Regions from separate parts of the Paenibacillus sp. USHLN196 genome, predicted to be linked through region 4. Evidence: predicted binding sites of a transcription regulator. Region 4 holds the regulator's gene; each other region holds the start of a gene.
The links. Region 4 encodes LexA, which represses DNA repair genes until DNA is damaged. Its sites were predicted from a motif close to CGAACATATGTTCG; they were not measured.

Region 1 (3,205 bases), 320 kb from region 4:
TCTTATATAAACAAAATCAACCGAGCCAAGCCCTTCTTTTACAAAGAGGGGCTTGGATTGTTTTGCATTCAGAGGTAAGTAACAAGAAAAAAACAACTGAGAGTGCAAACATTTTGGGGAGAAATGCACCCCTTTAGGGTGGACATTGGAAAAACCCTAGGTTTAACCTATGAAATTCTATGGCGATCAAAATTATTTTGACGAATTCAGGGGAGGGGCTCATTTTCATAGGCACGTCTTTCGGATTGATCCATAACGGCCAGAAGCTTAGAGGAAGCCCCATTTTGCAAACTCCTTCGGTGAAATTTGTAAACCATATAAAATGCAAAGTTCACTTGACACATATTGCAAAGTGAACTATGCTAAAAATGCAAAGTAAACATTGCAAGGACGTGATCACTTGAAGACAAGAATTGCAGAACTGCGTAAGCAGCATAAGCTGTCACAGGAAGAGCTGGGACGAATTGTTGGTGTTACCCGGCAAACCATCACCTCCCTTGAAAGGGGAAAGTATACGGCTTCCCTTATACTTGCTTACAAAATTGCCAATTTTTTCGGACTCGCCATTGAAGATGTTTTTGATTTCAGCGAAGTGGAGGAAATGTAAATGGACAATTACAAGATTAAAGTAAAAACTCGCAAAAACGTACTGTCACTGGTAGCTGCTGCTACACTATTGATCTATGTAGGACTCATATTTTACCGAGGTGGACTACCCGATTTGCCTAGTTTTATAAAGGGATTTCACACAGGCGCTTTTATCGGGGTTGAAGTGGCCGTCGCTTTTTTCCTCGTCAGGTATATAAAAGCCAGCAATAATGAAACCGAGCTGAAGAAGCAGTATATTGAGGAGAATGACGAGCGGAGTGTAATGATACTCCAGAGTGCCGGCACACTCAGCACAGCAATCATTCTCATTGGTCTGGGCATTGCCTCCGTGATCGCCGGTTTCTTTAATTCCTTGATATTCTACACCTTACTAGCTTGCTTATTATTTGTTTTAATCGTATTTTTTGCATCGTGGATGTATTATGCGAGAAAAATTTAAGGTTTAGATCAAAGCAGAGGATCTCATAATTTCAGGTCAGGAACAGTTTACCAGTGAAAATAGTGTCGAGGGACAAGAACATTGTGTAATTTCGGTTAGTAAATATCTAAATAGTATCATGATGGATCATGTTGCTAGGATTAGATTTTCTTTGAATATAGAAAAAGAGCCGCAAGCGCGGCTCAAATAAATTAAAAATTAAGATGTAATAAAGGTTTTATATGATCAGCAGCAACACTAAACTGATCTGAAAATTCCTTGGAACTCTGGTACTCTATCGGCAAGTCATTCAGGAATAATTTGACCTGTTTGGCCACTTTTGCTCAATTTCACCATTAGACCCTACCTCACTGGCAGTCCCCACACCTGCAAATAAACTTAGGCTGGTGACGAGAACTAATAGTCCTCCCAATGAAATTAAAACTTTCTTTTTCTGCAATTAAGTAAACCCCTTAATGTTTTTTGCTATGTACACAACATTAGCGATGTTAAAACAAAAAAAAGAGAATAGATCTATCTGTACAATTTTCCAATTGTACAGAGTATGAAATACTAAATAGGATCAGTCCAGTATGGAGCATGGCATGTGTAATTGAAAACAACCCCAATCGTAAAAAGTCGATTGGGGTTGTTGTTTCTACATGGATTATATACTTTCAGAAGCAATGGGATTTTTCATTGTCCGTTAATCTCGGATGAATATAAATATTTACCTCTTGCATAAAGAACATGCGTTCGGTTTATAATATACAAACATACGTTCTTAAATGTACAGGAGTGATTTCAGTGTTGGCTAAGCAACGAACCATTATGCTCATTGATATGCAGTCGTTTTATGCTTCGGTCGAAAAGGCGAAAATGCCTCAATACAAAAATAGACCACTCGCCGTCGCGGGAGATCCAGCAAGGCGTTCTGGAATTATCCTTGCCGCTTGTCCATTAGCCAAAGCTAAAGGGGTATCTACCGCGGAACCACTCTGGCAGTCTCTTCAGAAGTGCCCTGAACTGATCATTGTGAGACCACACATGCAAGAATACATCGAAGTATCCACTCAAATCATGTCCATTATTGAGGAGTTCACCGATCTGGTCGAACCGTACAGCATAGACGAATTATTCGCTGATTTTACAGGGTCTATGCATCTATTCGGTAATGATCCAGTCGATTTGGCCAAGCAAATTCAAGACAAAATCTATAATGAAACAGGTGTTTACGCGAGAGCTGGTATTGGCGAAAACAAAATCATCAGTAAACTGTGCTGCGATATGATTGCTAAAAAAGCAGAGGGGGGTATTTTCCACTTAAAGAAAGAGGAACTACACCTTCACATTGGAGATAAGCCCATCCGCGATATGTGGGGGATTGGCTCAAGAATGGAAAAACATCTGTGGAAGATGGGCATCCGAACCATTAAAGACCTGGCAAATACGCCTCTTTCCAAATTAAGAAGTAAGTGGGGTGTTAATGGAGAAGTCATCTGGAGAGTCGCAAATGGACTCGACAATTCGCCGGTAACCGTCAACACGCACAGTACACAAAAGGATATCGGAAACGGAATGACCCTGTCTAGAGATTTCACAGAGGCATGGGAGATCGAAGTGGTTATCCTCGATATCTGCACAGAAGTGTGTAGAAGAGCCCGCAAAAAGGGGCTGATGGGTTGTGTTATTTCCGTGAGTGTGTCTGGAGCGGATTTTGACCATCCAACGGGTTTTCACAGGCAGGTAAAACTGTCTGACCCTACAAACATAACTGTTGATGTGTGCAAGATAGCCAAGTGCATATTCCATCAACACTGGGATGGGCAACCTGTGCGCCGTGTAGGTGTATCCCTTTCTCAATTATCCAACGCGGATACATATCAACTATCTTTTTTTGATGATCAAGAGCAGAAACGGGCCATTGATCAGGTGATGGACGACATTAAGGATCGATTTGGCGACATTGCCATTCTACGAGCGAGCTCCATTACGGCTGCGGGTCAAGCGATAGATCGAGCATCTAAAATTGGGGGGCATTATAAATGAGCAAAAAACTGGAGGCCAATGGATTATGGGAATCGAGCCGAATGATGCTTCCACAACATAAAGAACGGATTATACAGCATCGTACTCAAGTTCACTATCAAGCGAAACCTCTGATCCATGAAGATGAGT
Region 2 (3,205 bases), on a different contig from region 4:
ATCTTTGGAGCGATGTTCAATGATCCTTTCCTTATGTTGTGGAAGCATCATGCGGCTCGATTCCCATAATCCATTTGCTTGCAATTTTTTACTCATCTGTAGTGTCCTCCAATTTTATTTGATCTGTCTATGGCTTGACCAGCAGATGTGATTGAGCTTGCTCTGAGTATAGCTATATCTCCAAAGCGATCCTTGATATCATCCATTACTTTGTCTATGGCCCTCTTCTGTTCTTGGTCATCGAACAATGATAATTGATACGTCTCAGCGTTTGAAAGATTGGATAACGATATTCCGACTCGTCGCACAGGTTGACCATCCCAATGTTGTCTAAAAATTTGTTTAGCTATCTTACACACATCTACAGTTATATTAGTGGGATCTTGAAGTTTAACCTGTCTACTGAAGCCAGTCGGTCGATCAAAGTCTACACCCGATAAGCTCATAGTAACTACGCTACCCATCAATCCCTTTTTCCGGGCACGTCTGCAAACCTCTGTACAAATATCTTGGATTACAACATCGATCTCCCACTGTTCTGTATAGTCCCTAGGGAGTGTCATGCCATTACCAATATCCTTTTGCACACTATGAGTATTTATGGTTACTGGACTATCATCCAATCCATTCGCTACTCTCCATATAACTTCACCGTTTACGCCCCACTTGCTTCTCAGTTTTGACAGTGGAGTATTCGCAAGCTGTCTTATTGTTCGAATACCCATTTTCCACAAATGCTTTTCCATCCTAGATCCAATACCCCACATATCACGGATGGGCTTATCGCCTATGTGCTCATGTAATTCTTCTTTTCTAAGAAAGAATACTCCACCCTCAATTTTCTTCGCGATCATGTCACAGCAAAGCTTACTCATTACTTTGTTGGTCGAAATACCCGCTCTTGCATAGACTCCCGTTTCATTGTAAATCTTGTCTTGGATTTGTCTTGCCAAGTCAATCGGGTCATTACCAAATAGGTGCAGAGATCCTGTCACGTCACAAAATAGCTCATCTATGCTATAGGGTTCAACTAAGTCAGTAAACTCCTCAATAATGGACATAATTTGAGTAGAAACCTCGATATATTCTTGCATATGTGGTCTCACAATTATCAGTTCAGGACACTTTTGTAGTGACTGCCATAATGGTTCAGCGGTTGACACACCTTTTGCTTTAGCTAGAGGACATGCAGCAAGTATGATTCCTGAACGTCTTGCTGGATCTCCTGCAACTGCCAATGGTTTGTTTTTGTATTGTGGCATTTTAGCCTTTTCAACACTGGCGTAAAACGACTGCATGTCAATTAACATAATTGTCCGCTCTTTCTTCGCCATTATTATCACTCCCATAATCAAATAAGAACGTTTGTTTGTATATGTATTATACACCGAACAGACGTTCTTTATGCAACAGGAAATTTTTGTAGTTCATATAGATATTTAAGTTATATAATACAATAAGCAATCTATTTCACATAACAGAGGAGAATTACAATGAAGGACAAGTTAAAAGGTTTAGTGATCGGTATTCTGATCGGATCAGCAATTACAGGGACAACAGCATTTGCAGCTACTACCACACCAATTAAAGCAGTTATCCAGAAAGTCAGTCTTTATGTAGATGGAACTAAGAAATCCACAACGGATGCAATAACGTACAAAAACACTACATATGTACCAGTTAGAGCTATGAGTAATGCGATTGGAGAGAAGGTTTCGTTAAAAGGAGATAGCCTCTATATTGGGAAGCAGCCGAAGTTTATTGTAAATGAGGATAATGCCTACAAGTATGTGTATTCGAAAATTAAGAAAGACGTTGATAAATACAAACTTGGAATGATGGATGAGGGCTATAGTGAGGATGGGAAGTATTTTGTAGTCAGAGTATATGAAAATCATCCTGAGTACATTGTCACTTGGGGATATTACTATGTAGAACTCACCAGTGGAACAGTCTACAAGTATGACATACCTGAGAATAAGTTGATAAAACTATAGGGTGGATTTCTCCACCCCTTTTCTATTTAAAACTTGTCTTTCATCAAGACTTGTCGTCAAAGTGAATTTCGTAATAATCAGAGCATATGTCTCTTTCTAACCATGCAGATCCGTCTGCCGCACCACAATCAAACTCATACAGTTTGCCGTCTATGCCAATTCCAAATCTATAGCTCTCATCTTCCGTTAAGAATCGATCTTCAGAGCAATTCCATATTTTATACTTAAGCATTTTCACACTCTCCTTTACCCGTTGAAGCCGTACGTTACATCTAGATCAAAATCATACTGTGGCTTTAAATTATAAAGCGTCTTGCCTACTTTTCTTACATACCTACAGCAATTACCCGTACCACCCTTTGTGCCATCCCATGTTGAAATAATGATTCTACTTTTATCTACCATGTATTCATTGCGTTTCTGCATCTTTGCAACATGATAGTCACCAATAGGCACACCTTCAACTTTATACTCTGGCAGCTCATCCACATAGACAATTCCGTCAGCTACCTCAATCATCTTTTTGTACCAGTGTTGAGTTTCACGATCAGTCCATTTAATTGCTTGATTTTTGAATGGGACAGCTACTATGTTGCAGATATTTGGATAATCTGTTTTCTTCAATCCCTGAACAGTCCAGAATGCTATTTGGTCAAATCCAATTGCACCACCAGAGACAAAATTTTCAATTCCTTCGTTCTCAATCAGTTGGATTAGCACTGGTTCAAGCTTACTCTTTATGTATTTGGATTGGCTATCTGTGAGGCTGTAGCAATTTCCCAGCTTATTGGGACGATGCCCTGTAAATGAAACTGTCTTAAACTCAATCTCTTCCTGTTCTCTTCGCTCTTCACGTCTTCTGTTCATCTCTTCTTTTCCTTCAGGAGAGTTGAGATATGCGAAGTCGACCATATTTACTTAACCTCCTTCCTATATAATATCGAAGCGTTGCAGTACCGAAACCAAAATAAATGTGCTCAATACAACATAATAGTATGCTTTATGTGAGAATCTTACTTTATTCATGAAACTAATTAGACGAATCGGGAGGTACAGCAGAGCCATTGATCCCGCCATACCACCCGCAATGTTCAAATAGTTATGTACAATTTCTATAATATTCATTCAATCCTTTTTTGTTTTATTTCGTCTCTTTAATGTCTCGTCTAGTCATATAAAACAATATTGCATTAATAAGTGTGAAAATT
Region 3 (3,205 bases), on a different contig from region 4:
CAAGAGAATGCAGTATAGAGACTCCTGTCTGCTAATCCCATAACAACGCCTCGTCATCTTCAGGGTCTCCAGCCTCATCTTCTTCAATTAAACAATTCACGACACGGCGCACCATATCCATTGAAAAACCACGTCTCATTAGGAAGGGAAGCGTTTTATGTTTCTTCTCTTTGACGTCTCCTTTGACCTGATTCCACTTTTTGCGTCCGGCGCTCAGAGCAGTCTCAAATTCCGTATCTGTACTGATCCCTTCGAGTGCCTCAATAATGAGATCATTGGCAATGCCCTTTTGACGCAGCTCTTGCCTTATCCACAGTTTTCCCTTCCGCTTGCCCTCCATACGCTGTCTTGTCCATTCCTTCGCAAATAGATCGTCATCTACCAGGTTCTCACGCTCAAGCCGATCCAGTGCCTCTTCAATCAATGGTGCAGCAAACTCCTTCTGACGAAGTTTCTGACTTAACTCATGCCGTGTACGAGGTTTATGCTCCAAAAAACGCAGAGATTGTGCATAGGTCCGTTGTCGCTCGTCAGCTACGATGATTTCTTCCAGATCCTTCTTCATAAACGTGTTGCCCTGCGTCATCCTGTATTTAATCATCACGTCTTCAAGGACAGTAATGGAGTGTATGCCAAAAGTGATGCGATAACGAGCTTGTCTGCTCTTCGTTCGTTCTACCCGTGTAATGGTTAGTTCTTCGTTGTCCGGAAACTGGGAAAGGCCATCCCCTTCTGCTTCTTCATATAAATCCTCGTCATGTTGATCCATTCAGGTCTCCCCTTTCATAACTCTTTATGTTTGAGCTTTACGCTAACATTCACAGAAGATAGAGAACGCTAATACAAAAAGCCGGGAACTCAGCCCGGCCTTTTCTCTCACAGTCATTGTGCAACAGCCCCTGTCCATTGGGACAGGGGCTGTTGCACACCGAGACACTCCACCACAATTCCTTATCCAAATCGAGCCAAGCTCAATCAGACAGGTTTGCGAAATTCAAAGGGCAGCGCCCTCTGGATCCTCCCTACAAGGAAGGGTTTAGGAAGATTACTCGTTGATTTCGAATAATTCTTGTTCTTCTTCTGCTTCTTTTTGTTGCTCTTCACTAGTTGGCGCAGGAACTGCAGTAGTCAAGTTGCTAGCTACACGAATTTTTTGTTCAATGATTTCAGCAATGTCCTTATGCTCTTTCATGAACTGCTTCGCGTTCTCACGGCCTTGGCCTAAACGCTCGCCTTCGTATGAGTACCATGCACCACTCTTGTTAACGATGTCCAGCTCTGTACCAATATCAATGATACTGCCTTCTCTCGAGATACCCTCACCGTACATGATATCCACTTCCGCTTGTTTGAACGGAGGTGCTACTTTGTTTTTCACCACTTTAATACGAGTACGGTTACCAATCATGTCATTTCCTGATTTGATACTCTCAATACGACGTACATCCAGACGTACTGTGGAATAAAACTTCAGGGCACGACCACCAGGTGTTGTTTCCGGGTTACCAAACATAACGCCGACTTTCTCACGAAGCTGGTTAATGAAAATTGCGATTGTTTTGGATTTGCTGATTGCACCGGACAATTTACGTAGCGCTTGGGACATCAAACGCGCCTGCAAACCGACGTGTGAATCACCCATTTCGCCTTCAATCTCAGCTTTTGGAACCAATGCAGCTACAGAGTCAATAACGACAATATCTACTGCACCACTGCGCACAAGAGCTTCTGCAATTTCCAGCCCTTGCTCACCCGTATCTGGCTGAGATAGAAGCAATTCATCAATGTTAACACCCAATTTGCTTGCATATTGAGGATCAAGAGCATGCTCGGCATCGATAAATGCTGCTTGTCCACCAACGCGTTGTACTTCAGCAATCGCATGCAATGCGACAGTTGTTTTACCTGAAGACTCAGGTCCATATATTTCAACAATACGGCCTTTAGGCAAGCCGCCTGTTCCTAATGCAATATCCAAAGCCAAGGAACCACTGGGAATAATTTCCACGTTCATATGAGTGGACTCACCCAGTTTCATGATGGATCCTTTACCAAATTGCTTCTCTATTTGACGGAGCGCCATATCAAGCGCGGCACGACGGTCTGACAATAAGCTCACACCCTTTACTGTTTATAAGATAATGATACCTTGTTTTAACACGTTTGCCAAGCTTTTTTTCGAACATACATTCGTTTTTTTTGTAAAGGCCGAGGCGCCTCTTCCTCTAAGAAACTTTCCATTAAACAGAAAAAAGAACCGTAAACAAGGCTGTTACGCCTAATTCTACGGTTCTTCCGTCTTCCTTAATTATACTTGCTTGGAACTCTAAATGCAATCCACACTGTTAACTAATCAATCCATCGCCACAAGTTTTTGCCATAAGCGATAGAGAATTGCTTTGGCTGAGCGAATGCGAACAGTCTCGCGATTACCATTGATGCGCAGCTCATGAATCTCGGTTTCTTTTCCTCGTTCAGCGAGAGCGATAAAGACAAGTCCTGGTGGCTTGCGTTCCGAATATCCCGGTCCCGCTACACCGGTAACAGCCAGACCAAAATCAGCATCGCCAATCATTCGGATCTGCTCAGCAAGCACTTTTGCAACCTCTGGACTTACCGCCCCTGGCGCCTCTTCACCTTCCAGATAATCATGAGGCACATTCAGCAGCTTTTCTTTAATCTCATTGGAGTAACAGACAATTCCACCCTTAAGCATCGATGCACTTCCAGGTACAGATGTCAGACTTTGCATGACAAGCCCTCCAGTGCAGCTCTCAGCAGCGCTAAGCGTCAGACCCATGTCAGACATCATGGTTACAATTGTGTACTCTATAGGCACATCCTCGTTCGCGTAGAGATGTTCGGTCAACCGCTCACGAATCTGGACCTCCATCGCATCCAGCTTCAGCATCGCCTCTCCCTCACTTGCAGCCTTTGTGGAGACACGTACTGTAACTTCTCCCTCACTCGCATAAGGAGCAATCGTAGGGTCTGTCTGCGCGTCAATGAGATCCAGAAGTCGATCTTCCAGAGCAGATTCACCAATACCTGCGAATTTAAGCATTCGGGAATAGATCGGCATTTCTTCTGTAAGTACATGCTGGAACAACCAAGGCTTGACTTCCTGTTCAAACATTGGAATCAACTCTTTAGGTGGTCCAGGCATCACAATATAATATTTATCATTGTCAGAAATCGCATTTCC
Region 4 (3,205 bases):
TTGCATTAGAACACCTGCAGGACTGGGCTGCACCAAGACAAGTCCCAACCAATTCGGCTATGCCGGATGGGGTGAGTACCATTTACCCTGAACCATACGGAGTGGCTCTTATTATTGCACCTTGGAACTATCCTTTCCAACTGGCCTTTGGTCCACTGATTGGAGCAATTGCAGCCGGTAACTGTGCAGTTATCAAACCTTCTGAATTAACACCAGTCGTATCTCGTCTGACGTATGACCTGATTCAGGAGATCTTTCCTCAGGAGTATATTGCCGTTATGGAAGGGGAGGTTGAGGCCAGCACAGCATTGTTGAAAGAGAAGTTTGATTATATTTTCTTCACAGGCAGCACGGGTGTTGGACGCATTGTTATGAAGGCAGCAGCAGAGCATCTGACTCCTGTAACCCTGGAGCTAGGCGGTAAGAGTCCGGCTATAGTTCATAGTGATGCAGATCTAGAGCTGGCAGCTCAGCGTCTGGTTCGCGGTAAATTCCTGAATGCAGGGCAAACATGCGTTGCTCCGGATTACTTGCTTGTGCATGAACAAGTTCATGATGAATTGATCAATCTGATTGGTGCAGAGATCAAAGATAAATTTGGAGATGATGTGCTACAGAACGCTGATTTTCCGCATATTGTCAACGCACGTAACTTTGATCGATTGTCGAAATTCCTTAATGATGGTAAAACGCTAATTGGTGGACGTTCTGTGCGTGAGCAGTTGTTAATTGAGCCGACCGTACTTGGAGATGTAAACTGGGAATCATCTGTTATGCAAGAAGAGATCTTCGGTCCAGTGCTTCCTGTATTTACGTACAGTGACCTGAACCCGATGCTGGATGAGATCGTTCGCCGGCCAAAACCATTGGCGTTATATCTCTTCACACAGGATGAGCAACTACAGGCTCAGGTTCTGAATCAAGTATCCTTTGGTGGGGGATGTATTAATGACACACTTTCTCATATGACTTCACACTATCTTCCGTTTGGTGGGGTAGGAGAGAGTGGTATGGGCTCATATCACGGACAACAGAGTTTTGATGTGTTCTCGCATCACAAGAGTGTTCTGAAACGCAGTGAATAATTAGCTGATAAAACAACATAAACATGAAAAAAGAGGTTGTCCTGTTTTTAGGGCAACCTCTTTACATATTTCATTACATCTAGTTTTGTTACTCATGTAAATATTAATGAATATCTCGGAAAAGGCCAATGACTTTACCCAGAATACTAACGTGTTTCAAACGTAAAGGTTCGAAGGTCGCATTCTCCGGTTGAAGGCGAATATGATCTTTTTCTTTATAGAACGTTTTCACTGTAGCTTCATCGTCTTCAGTCATTGCAACGACGATATCACCGTTATCAGCAGTTTGCTGTTGACGGACAATAACATAATCTCCGTTAACGATTCCAGCTTCCACCATACTATCTCCGACTACCGAAAGCATAAACACTTTCTGTTCGCCTACATAGTGCGTAGGAAGAGGGAAGTAGTCTTCAATGTTCTCGGTTGCAGTGATTGGAACCCCGGCTGTAACCTTACCAACGACAGGAATACGTGCAACGCTATGAGCAAATTGATGAGAATGCTCAGATTCTTCCTGGCTCAAAAGCTCAATAGCTCTTGGTTTGGTAGGGTCGCGTCGGATCAGCCCTTTTTTCTCCAAACGATCCAAATGTCCATGTACTGTTGAGCTGGAAGCCAGTCCAACCGCTTCACCAATTTCCCGTACGGAAGGAGGATACCCCTTCAACCGGACTTCATTTCGTATAAACTCCAGAATAGCCTGCTGCCTGCTGGATATCTTCGACATACCGTATCAACCCCATTTTAGTAACGTTTGGGAAAATTATAACATAGAACCTCCGTTCGTACAAACATAAGTTCTAAATATAATGGCATTAAATCAGTGTTTTTTTAACTTTCAGAACAGAATCTGTACAAAAGTTAGAGCAGAATACTACAAATACTGTGCAAGAGGCTTCAATTAGGATATCTCTCCTTCAAAAAAAGAAGCGAACAATTGTTCTAAAAAGCTATTGAACAAAACAAGTGTTCGTGTTATATTGATTCCAACAGATAGGAACAAACGTTTGGAGGCGGGTATTTAATGAGATATTCTACTTATCAAAGCATTTATGAACCAATGAATTCGGAACTGGTGAAGTCCAACATAGGGAACTACAAGAAGGTTTTAGCACGTTTCAAGATTTCTTCATGGATGTTAAAGGTGGCTATTACCTCTTTGATTATATTTATTGGATGTAGTACTGTTTTAACTGTATTTGCTGGCAAAGAGAATGATGTTCTTCCAGGAGGAAAGATAGCCATTTCAGAAGGGGAAACATTATGGAGTATTTCTTTGGAACACAAACCGTCGAATATGGATACACGTGTTTATATAGAAGCAATTAAAAAAGTGAATCAACTTCATACGACTTCGATCCAAGTGGGTCAGGTATTAGCTCTACCGCAATTTGCAGAATAAAATGCACATCAATGAGTGTTAACGCGTGTCAGCTTGACAAGCTGCCTTTATCATGGCAAAGTTAATGTGACTTTGTATTTTTGGAGGGGACAAGCTTGGATATAGATAGTCTGGTAGCACGCATTAACGAATTGGCTCGTAAGCAAAAGTCCACTGGATTGTCGGAGGAAGAACTTGCTGAACGTGCCGAGCTTAGAGAGATTTATTTGAGTAATATCCGCAGCAATTTCAGACAGCAACTGGATACCATTGAGATTGTTGATGATGAGAATGACAAAGGCCACCAAGGCAAACTCAAACACTAACGAAACCTAATGATATCATTATGATATTTAGGTTTCTTCCTGTTATTTGAGAGTGCAATTTATAGGGGGAAATGTTGGTTTACAGTTATGTAAGCCGATACAAAGACACATAAGGGGGATTCTCATGTCGCGTTCGTTCGAGAGAACGGTTAAGAAAAATTCCAAGCAGTTAAATCAGCAACGTAAAAAAAGTGGTCAACCAATCACAGGAACACCAGGTGAAGAAGTCTTTAAAGGACGTAGCCTGTTGTTCCCTATATTTTTGATTGGTCTTGCCTTTTTGTATCTGTTTATGAGCACCTTCCTTGTACAAGCTCCAATGACAACCTGGGACTGGGTGACGATGCTGCTTTACGTATTTTTGGCAGTCATCTTTATGCTTCGTCGTCCGTATATCAAGATTAGCAGTA

Region 1: a site for LexA is predicted at 1,799-1,812, ahead of WFI24_RS01760 (DNA polymerase IV). Genes of this name have one in related genera too.
Region 2: a site for LexA is predicted at 1,359-1,372, ahead of WFI24_RS13185 (DNA polymerase IV). Genes of this name have one in related genera too.
Region 3: a site for LexA is predicted at 2,180-2,193, ahead of recA (recombinase RecA). Genes of this name have one in related genera too.

Annotation. Positions count from the first base shown of each region.
Region 1 covers NZ_JBBCYH010000001.1:422,872-426,076, forward strand. The annotation lists gene WFI24_RS01750 (helix-turn-helix transcriptional regulator) at 401-607, shown strand; gene WFI24_RS01755 (hypothetical protein) at 608-1,048, shown strand; gene WFI24_RS01760 (DNA polymerase IV) at 1,838-3,076, shown strand; gene WFI24_RS01765 (YolD-like family protein) at 3,073-3,205, shown strand, end outside.
Region 2 covers NZ_JBBCYH010000005.1:33,247-36,451, forward strand. The annotation lists gene WFI24_RS13180 (YolD-like family protein) at 1-96, opposite strand, end outside; gene WFI24_RS13185 (DNA polymerase IV) at 93-1,334, opposite strand; gene WFI24_RS13190 (stalk domain-containing protein) at 1,494-1,997, shown strand; gene WFI24_RS13195 (hypothetical protein) at 2,041-2,229, opposite strand; gene WFI24_RS13200 (SLOG family protein) at 2,244-2,909, opposite strand; gene WFI24_RS13205 (hypothetical protein) at 3,139-3,205, opposite strand, start outside.
Region 3 covers NZ_JBBCYH010000013.1:54,799-58,003, forward strand. The annotation lists gene WFI24_RS25965 (regulatory protein RecX) at 32-769, opposite strand; gene recA (recombinase RecA) at 1,046-2,110, opposite strand; gene WFI24_RS25975 (competence/damage-inducible protein A) at 2,354-3,205, opposite strand, start outside.
Region 4 covers NZ_JBBCYH010000001.1:741,418-744,622, reverse strand. The annotation lists gene WFI24_RS03220 (aldehyde dehydrogenase) at 1-1,085, shown strand, start outside; gene lexA (transcriptional repressor LexA) at 1,189-1,815, opposite strand; gene WFI24_RS03210 (LysM peptidoglycan-binding domain-containing protein) at 2,113-2,490, shown strand; gene WFI24_RS03205 (DUF896 domain-containing protein) at 2,586-2,795, shown strand; gene WFI24_RS03200 (hypothetical protein) at 2,920-3,205, shown strand, end outside.